DNA from 2 places in the Conexibacter sp. W3-3-2 genome. Region 1 is predicted to be linked to the other one. Evidence: riboswitches for the same ligand, from Rfam matches in the RefSeq annotation. Region 1 holds a riboswitch; the other holds the start of a gene.

The links. A riboswitch is a leader RNA that binds a small molecule or an ion and turns the genes downstream of it on or off. The one in region 1 is predicted to bind S-adenosylmethionine.
Region 2: linked by a shared signal. The riboswitch ahead of thrC (threonine synthase) and the one ahead of GKE82_RS10060 (aminotransferase class V-fold PLP-dependent enzyme) in region 1 are both predicted to bind S-adenosylmethionine.

Annotation. Positions count from the first base shown of each region.
Region 1 covers NZ_WLYW01000001.1:2,039,388-2,042,781, forward strand. Annotated here, with positions in the region: gene GKE82_RS10050 (NADP-dependent oxidoreductase) at 1-379, shown strand, start outside; gene GKE82_RS10055 (HD domain-containing protein) at 398-1,078, shown strand; SAM riboswitch class IV at 1,163-1,285, shown strand; gene GKE82_RS10060 (aminotransferase class V-fold PLP-dependent enzyme) at 1,321-2,703, shown strand; gene GKE82_RS10065 (heparan-alpha-glucosaminide N-acetyltransferase domain-containing protein) at 2,727-3,317, opposite strand; partial or broken gene GKE82_RS31365 (hypothetical protein) at 3,337-3,394, opposite strand, start outside.
Region 2 covers NZ_WLYW01000001.1:423,479-426,872, forward strand. Annotated here, with positions in the region: gene GKE82_RS02090 (class I SAM-dependent methyltransferase) at 1-330, shown strand, start outside; gene GKE82_RS02095 (magnesium transporter CorA family protein) at 343-1,338, opposite strand; SAM riboswitch class I at 1,502-1,605, shown strand; gene thrC (threonine synthase) at 1,661-2,899, shown strand; gene GKE82_RS02105 (ubiquitin-like small modifier protein 1) at 2,900-3,178, shown strand; gene GKE82_RS02110 (acyltransferase) at 3,209-3,394, shown strand, end outside.

The sequences.
Region 1 (3,394 bases):
GGACGGGGTCGACGCGGACTTCGAGAACGTCGGCGGCGAGATCATGGACGCGGTCCTGCTGCGGCTGAACATCGGGGCGCGGATCGCGCTGTGCGGGATGATCAGCGAGTACAACGACTACGGCCCCGGCGGGGGCTCGACGGTTCCGGGCCAACGGGCGATCGGCCAGCTGATCATGCAGCGGGCGACGATGACCGGCTTCCTCGTGCTCGACCACGCGGCCCGCTTCCCCGAGGCGATCGCCGCGCTGGCCGCGCTCGCCGCGGAGGGCCGCCTGCGCTGGACCGACACGGTGGTCGACGGGTTCGAGTCGACGATCGACGCGCTGAACCAGCTGTTCTCCGGGGCGAACACCGGCAAGCTCCTCGTGCGCGTCTGACGCGTACGCTCCCGGGGCGTGCCCGAGTCCTACACCGACGCCCCGTTCCTCACCGGCCGCTTCGACGACGCGCTCGCGTACGCGGCCGCGCACCACGCCACGCAGCTGCGCGAGGGCACGCCCGTGCCGTACGTGGCGCACCTGCTCGCGGTGGCGTCGCTCGTCCTGGAGATGCACGGCGACGAGGACGAGGCGATCGGCGCGCTGCTGCACGACGTCGTCGAGGACGGCGGTGGCCGGGAGGCGCTCGCCGAGATCGAGGAGCGGTTCGGGGGCCCGGTCGCCGCGATCGTGCTCGCCAACAGCGACCGGGTCGACGTCCCCGACGACGAGGACGGGGACCCGCGCGACCGCGGTGCCGCCTGGTACCGGCGCAAGGTCGCGTACGTGCGCGCGTTCCCGGAGAAGTCGCCGGCCGCCCTGCGGGTGTCGCTGGCCGACAAGCTCCACAACGCCCGCTCGATCCTGCTGGACTACCGCACGCACGGGGACGACCTGTGGGCGCGGTTCAAGCAGGGCCAGGGTCTCGCGACGCGCGTCTACTACCGGGAGATCGCGCTCGCCTTCGAGCGCGAGGAGCACCGCATCGGCGCGGCGGCCCGGCCCTACGTCGGGGAGCTGCGGCGGGTCGTCGACGCGATCACCGCGCTCGCCGAAGAGCATCAGGGGCCCGACACGCGGGTCGGGTTCGACGGCTGACGGCCCGCGGTCGCGCCGGCGCGCGTCCGACACTTGTCCACTGGATCGGTGCAGTTCGTCGCCGGGTGCGCTACGCTCCCTCGCGGTCAAGAGCGCCAGCGTCAAGCCCCGGCTCGCTGGCCGGCAACCCTCCAACCGCGGTGGGGTGCCCCGGGTGAGGACCAGGCCGCACAGTCGTCCCCGGACGGTCTGTGGCAAGCGCGGACCCCGACGTGGGTCCGGACCCATATCGAGGAGCTCGCATGACCCCTGTCGTTCCCGTCGTCCCGTCCCGTCCGCTGCTGCCGGTGGTCGGCGCCGACCTGCCGCTGCCCGTGCTGGGCGGCGGCACGCGCCGCCACGTGCACCTCGACCTCGCGGCGACCGCGCCCGCGCTGCGGGCGGTCGCCGACGCGGTCACGGCCGCGCTCCCCTGGTCGGGCAGCGTGCACCGCGGCGCCGGCCTGCCCTCGCAGGTGGCGACCGCCCGCTACGAGGAGGCGCGCCGGGAGATCGGGACGTTCGTCGGCGCACGCGAGGACGACGTCGTCGTGGTGGTGCGCAACACGACGGACGCCCTGAATCTGCTCGCCTCGGCGGTCGCCGCGCGCGGCGGCGAGGTCGTCGTCGTGGACGTCGAGCACCACGCGAACCTGCTGCCGTGGCGCACGGGCGCCCACCGCCTCGTCCCGGCGGCGACGACCGTGCAGGAGACGATCGCCCGGATCGCCGCGGAGCTCGCGCTGCGCCCCGCCGCGCTGCTCGCGGTCACCGGCGCGTCGAACGTGACCGGCGAGGTCCTGCCGCTGGAGCGGCTCACCGCGCTCGCCCACGCGCACGGCGCGCGGATCGCCGTCGACGCCGCCCAGCTCGCCCCGCACCGGCGGATCTCCCTGGCCGCCTCGGGCGTGGACTACGTGGCGTTCTCCGGGCACAAGCTGTACGCGCCGTTCGGCGCCGGCGCCCTGGTCGGACGGCGGGACTGGCTGGACGCGGCACCCCCGCACCTCGCGGGCGGCGGCGCGGTGGTGGAGGTCCGCAGCGACGGCACCGACTGGGCGGCCGCGCCGCAGCGCCACGAGGGCGGCACCCCGAACCTCGTCGGCGCCGTCGCGCTCGCCGCCGCCTGCCGGACGCTCGCCGCGCTCCCGGAGGGCGCGCTCGAGGCGCACGAGCGGGCGCTCCACGCGCGGCTGCTCACCGGGCTGGAGGCGCTGCCCGGCGTCGCCGTGCACCGGCTCTTCGACGACGCCGACGACGCGATCGGGGTCGTCGCGTTCACCGTCGACGGGCTCGCTCCGGGCCTCGTCAGCGCGGTGCTCGCGGCCGAGCACGCGATCAGCGTCCGCGACGGCCGCTTCTGCGCGCACATCGCTCTGGAGCGCGTGCTGCGCCGGCCCGAGGGCGCGGTGCGGGCGAGCCTCGGCGCGTGCTCGTCGCTCGCCGACGTCGAGGCGCTGCTGGCCGCGGTCGAGCGGCTCGTCACCGAGGGGCCGGCCGGCGAGTACGTCCGCTGCGACGACGGCACGTGGGCCCCCGCCCGCGACGACCGCACGCTTCCCGAGCCGCTGGTCGCGGGTGCCACCGCGGGCGGGTCCCCGTGCACGGCCGCCGCGGTCGACGCCGCACGCGTGCTGACGGTCTGAGCCGCGGCGGACGGGCGGGCCCGTCAGCGGGGGTCCAGCGGCGTGCCGGTCGCGACGAGCGCGCCCGCCACGAGCGCGATGAGGATCGGCTGGTGCACGAGGTAGATCGTCAGCGACCGGCGGCCCGGCGCGCCCGCCGCGTGCGCGCGCGGCGAGCCGTCCCCGAGCCCGCGCAGCAGCGCGCGGCGCTCGCCGCCCGGGTAGAGCAGCGCGCCGAGCGCGACGCCCAGCAGGCAGGGCCCGATCCACGGCAGCAGCGGCACCCAGTCCACCCCCGTCTCCCCCGGGTCGAGCCCGATGACCATCAGCGCGGACTGCGCGGTCGACGTGCCCTGGAGGGCCAAGCCGGCCGCGACCGCGGCGACGCCGAGGACCGCGTTCCAGTGCCGCAGGCCGACGAGCACGGGCAGAACGACGAGGTGGGCGACGGCGATCAGGTGCAGGATGCCGAAGCGCACGAGCTCGTCACCGAGCGCGATCCCGGTGGCGACGGAGACCGCGAGCGCCCCGGCGGCCACCTGCAGGCCGCGCGGCACACCGCTGCGCCAGCGCTCGCGCGCGTCGACGCCGCGGGCCCGCCGCCGCGCGTCGCGCACCCAGAAGCTGAGGCCCACGACGGTGAGGGAACGTCGAGGCGCACGCGATCTGCAGCGCGCGCCAGCCACCGTCGTAGGGGTTCGGGGCGACGTCG
Region 2 (3,394 bases), 1.6 Mb from region 1:
GTCGTCTTCCAGCACATCCCCGACCCGCGGATCACGCTCGGCTACGTGCGCGAGCTCGGTCGGGTGCTGCGCCCGGGCGGCTGGCTGTGCATCCAGCTGAGCAACGACCCATCGGTGCACCGGTCCGACCGTGCGGACGTGCCGCGTCCGCGGCTGCGCGACCGGCTGCTCGGCCGCGTGCCGAAGGGCACCGACGATCCGGCCTGGCTCGGGTCCGCCGTGACGCTCGAGCAGCTGGACGAGGCGCTGGCGGACGCCGGGCTGCGCAGCGAGCACCGCAGCGGGCAGGGCACGCAGTACCTGCTCGAGCGCGCCGTCAAGGCCGCCTGAGCGACCGGGCGGTCACAGCCAGCCGCGGCGGCGGAACAGGTAGAACATCCCGCCGAGCAGCCCGACCATGAACGCGATCACGATCCAGAACGCGGTGATCGAGTCCTGGCCGGGGACGTGCACGTTCATCCCGAAGATGCTCGCCACGAACGTCAGCGGCAGCATCACGGCGCTGAACGCGGTGAGCACGCGCAGGACGTCGTTGAGCTGGTGGGAGAGCACCGACTCGTTCGTGCTCTCGAGGCCCTCGACGACCTCCTTGAAGTTCTCGAGCATGTCCCAGATCCGCTCCGACGCGTCGTTGATGTCGTCGAAGTAGATGTCGAGGTCGTCGGGGATGTACCGCTTCGTGCGCTCGAGGTCGGCGAGCGCGGAGCGCTGCGGCCGCACGATCTTGCGGAAGTTGATGATCTCCTGCTTGGCGTTGGAGAGGTCGCGCACGATCTCCCCGGAGCGGCCCTCGAAGATGTCCTCCTCGAGCCGCTCGAGCTTGTTGCCGATCTTGCGCAGCATCGGGAACGACGCGTCGACGCAGTCGTCGACGATCTTGTAGAGCAGGTAGCCGGCGCCCTTGCCGAACAGCGACGCGCGGACGTCGTCGCGCTGCTGGGCCTGGGTGAAGAGGTACTCGAGCGGCTGGATCGGCTGGTTGGGCAGCGTGATCACGAAGTCGGGGCCGACGAACACGTCGACCTCGGCGGCGTTCAGACGGCCGACCTGCTTGTCGAAGGCGGGGAAGTGCAGGACGACGAACAGGTAGTCCTCGTACTCGTCGACCTTCGGGCGCTGGTTGCGCGAGAAGACGTCCTCGTAGTCGAGCGGGTGGAAGGCGAAGTGCTCCTCCAGCCACGCCCGGTCGACCTGGCGCGGCTGGACGATGTTCACCCAGCGCAGGCCGTCGTGCTCGACGACCTCGACGTTGGGGGTCTCAGGCTCCGGAGCGTGCGCGACGGCCGAGCCGCGACCGCGAGCCGGCCGCCGCAGGCGGGGCTTGGGCAGGCTGGGCATCGGGACTTCGGGGCTCGTCGGTCATCGGGGGCACCGCCGTCCATCCTACCGCCGTCCCGTCCCGGCCTGAACCCCCGGGCGTGAACGAGCGGTGAAGCGGGCCGCCGGTCCGCGGGGCTTGGTCCCGCCCGCGACGGTGTGTAGACTCCGCGCCACATAGCTGGACACATCCAGAGGGGTGGAGGGACTGGCCCGATGAAACCCCGGCAACCACGAGAGCGGCTCGCGCAGCGCTCGCGAAAGGTGCCAATTCCTGACAGATGTGGCCGGAGCTCCAAGGCACCGCCTCCCGGAACCTCCGCCACCCGACGGAGGTTTTTTGATGGCTGCAGAAGCGCTGAAGTGCCGGGAGTGCAAGACCGAGTACCCGCTGGAGGCCCACTACGTCTGCGAGCGGTGCTTCGGCCCGCTGGAGGTCTCCTACGCCCACAAGCCCGTCACCGACGTGGCGGAGGCCCGCCGCCGCATCCAGGCCGGCCCGCAGAGCGTCTGGCGCTACGCGGACTTCCTGCCGCTCGCCGGCGGCCCGCCGCAGGTCGGCCTGCCGGCCGGCTGCACGCCGCTGATCAAGGCGGACCTGCTCGCCGAGCGGCTCGGGATCAAGGAGGTCTGGGTCAAGAACGACACCGCGAACCCCACGCACTCGTTCAAGGACCGCGTGGTGTCCGTCGCGACCGCCCGGGCCCGCGAGCTCGGCTTCGAGGTGCTCGCCTGCGCCTCGACCGGCAACCTCGCCAACGCCGTCGCCGCCCAGGCCGCCGCGCTCGGGATGGAGTCCTACGTCTTCATCCCGGCGAACCTCGAGGAGCAGAAGATCCTCGCCACGGGCGTGTACGGCACGAACGTCGTCGCCATCCACGGCAACTACGACGACGTCAACCGGCTCTGCACGGAGGTCAGCGGCGAGCGTGAGGGCTGGGCGTTCGTGAACGTCAACATGCGCCCCTACTACGCCGAGGGCTCCAAGACGATCGCCTACGAGATCGCCGAGCAGCTCGGCTGGGAGACCCCGGACCGCATCGTGTCGCCGATCGCGTCCGGCTCGCTCTTCACGAAGATCGCCAAGGGCTTCGAGGAGTGGCTGGAGCTCGGCCTCATCACCGGCTCGCTGCCGAAGATGAACGGCGCCCAGGCCACCGGCTGCTCGCCCGTCGCCCAGGCCTACGAGGCCGGCCACGACGTCTGCCGCCCGGTCAAGCCGGACACGATCGCCAAGTCGCTGGCGATCGGCAACCCGGCCGACGGCCCGTACGCGGTCGAGCTCGCCCGTCGCAGCGACGGGGGCGTCACCGCCGTCACCGACGACGAGATCCGCGCGGGCATCCGGCTGCTGGCCGAGACGACCGGCATCTTCACCGAGACCGCCGGCGGCGTCACCACCGCCACGCTGCAGAAGCTCGCCGAGCAGGGCGAGATCGGCAGCGACGAGCGCGTCGTCATCGTGATCACCGGTGACGGCCTGAAGACCCTCGACGCCGTCCGCGACACGTTCGAGACCCACACCATCGATCCCACGTTCGACGCGTTCGAGGACGCGTTCGCGATTGGAGCCGCGAAGTAGATGAGCATCAAGGTCAAGCTGCCCACCCAGCTGCGTGCCGCCGCCGGCGGCGCCTCCAGCGTCGAGGTCGACGGGGCCACCGTCGGCGAGGTGCTCGCCGCCGTGTACGAGGTGCACCCGGAGCTGAAGGACCGCCTCGCCGACGAGGACGGGTCGCTGCGCCGGTTCGTGAACGTGTACGTCGGCGGCGACGACATCCGCTTCGGCGACGGCCTCGACACGAAGGTCGCCGACGGCGCCGAGGTGCAGGTCCTGCCCGCGGTCGCGGGCGGCTGCTGACCCCCGACTCCCGGTAGCGTCCCGACCCGCATGGTCGGACGCCTCCTGCAGCTCTCGCGCGCCGCGCGCTTCCGCCTCTGGGCGGTGGTGACCGCGGCGCGTCTGCGTCGCCTCGGCGGGCGCCTGGTCCTCGAGGTCGACGAGGTCCCGCGGCTGCTCGGCCTGCCGACGGTCGAGATCGACGGCTACCCGGGCACGCTGACGCTGCGGATCGGC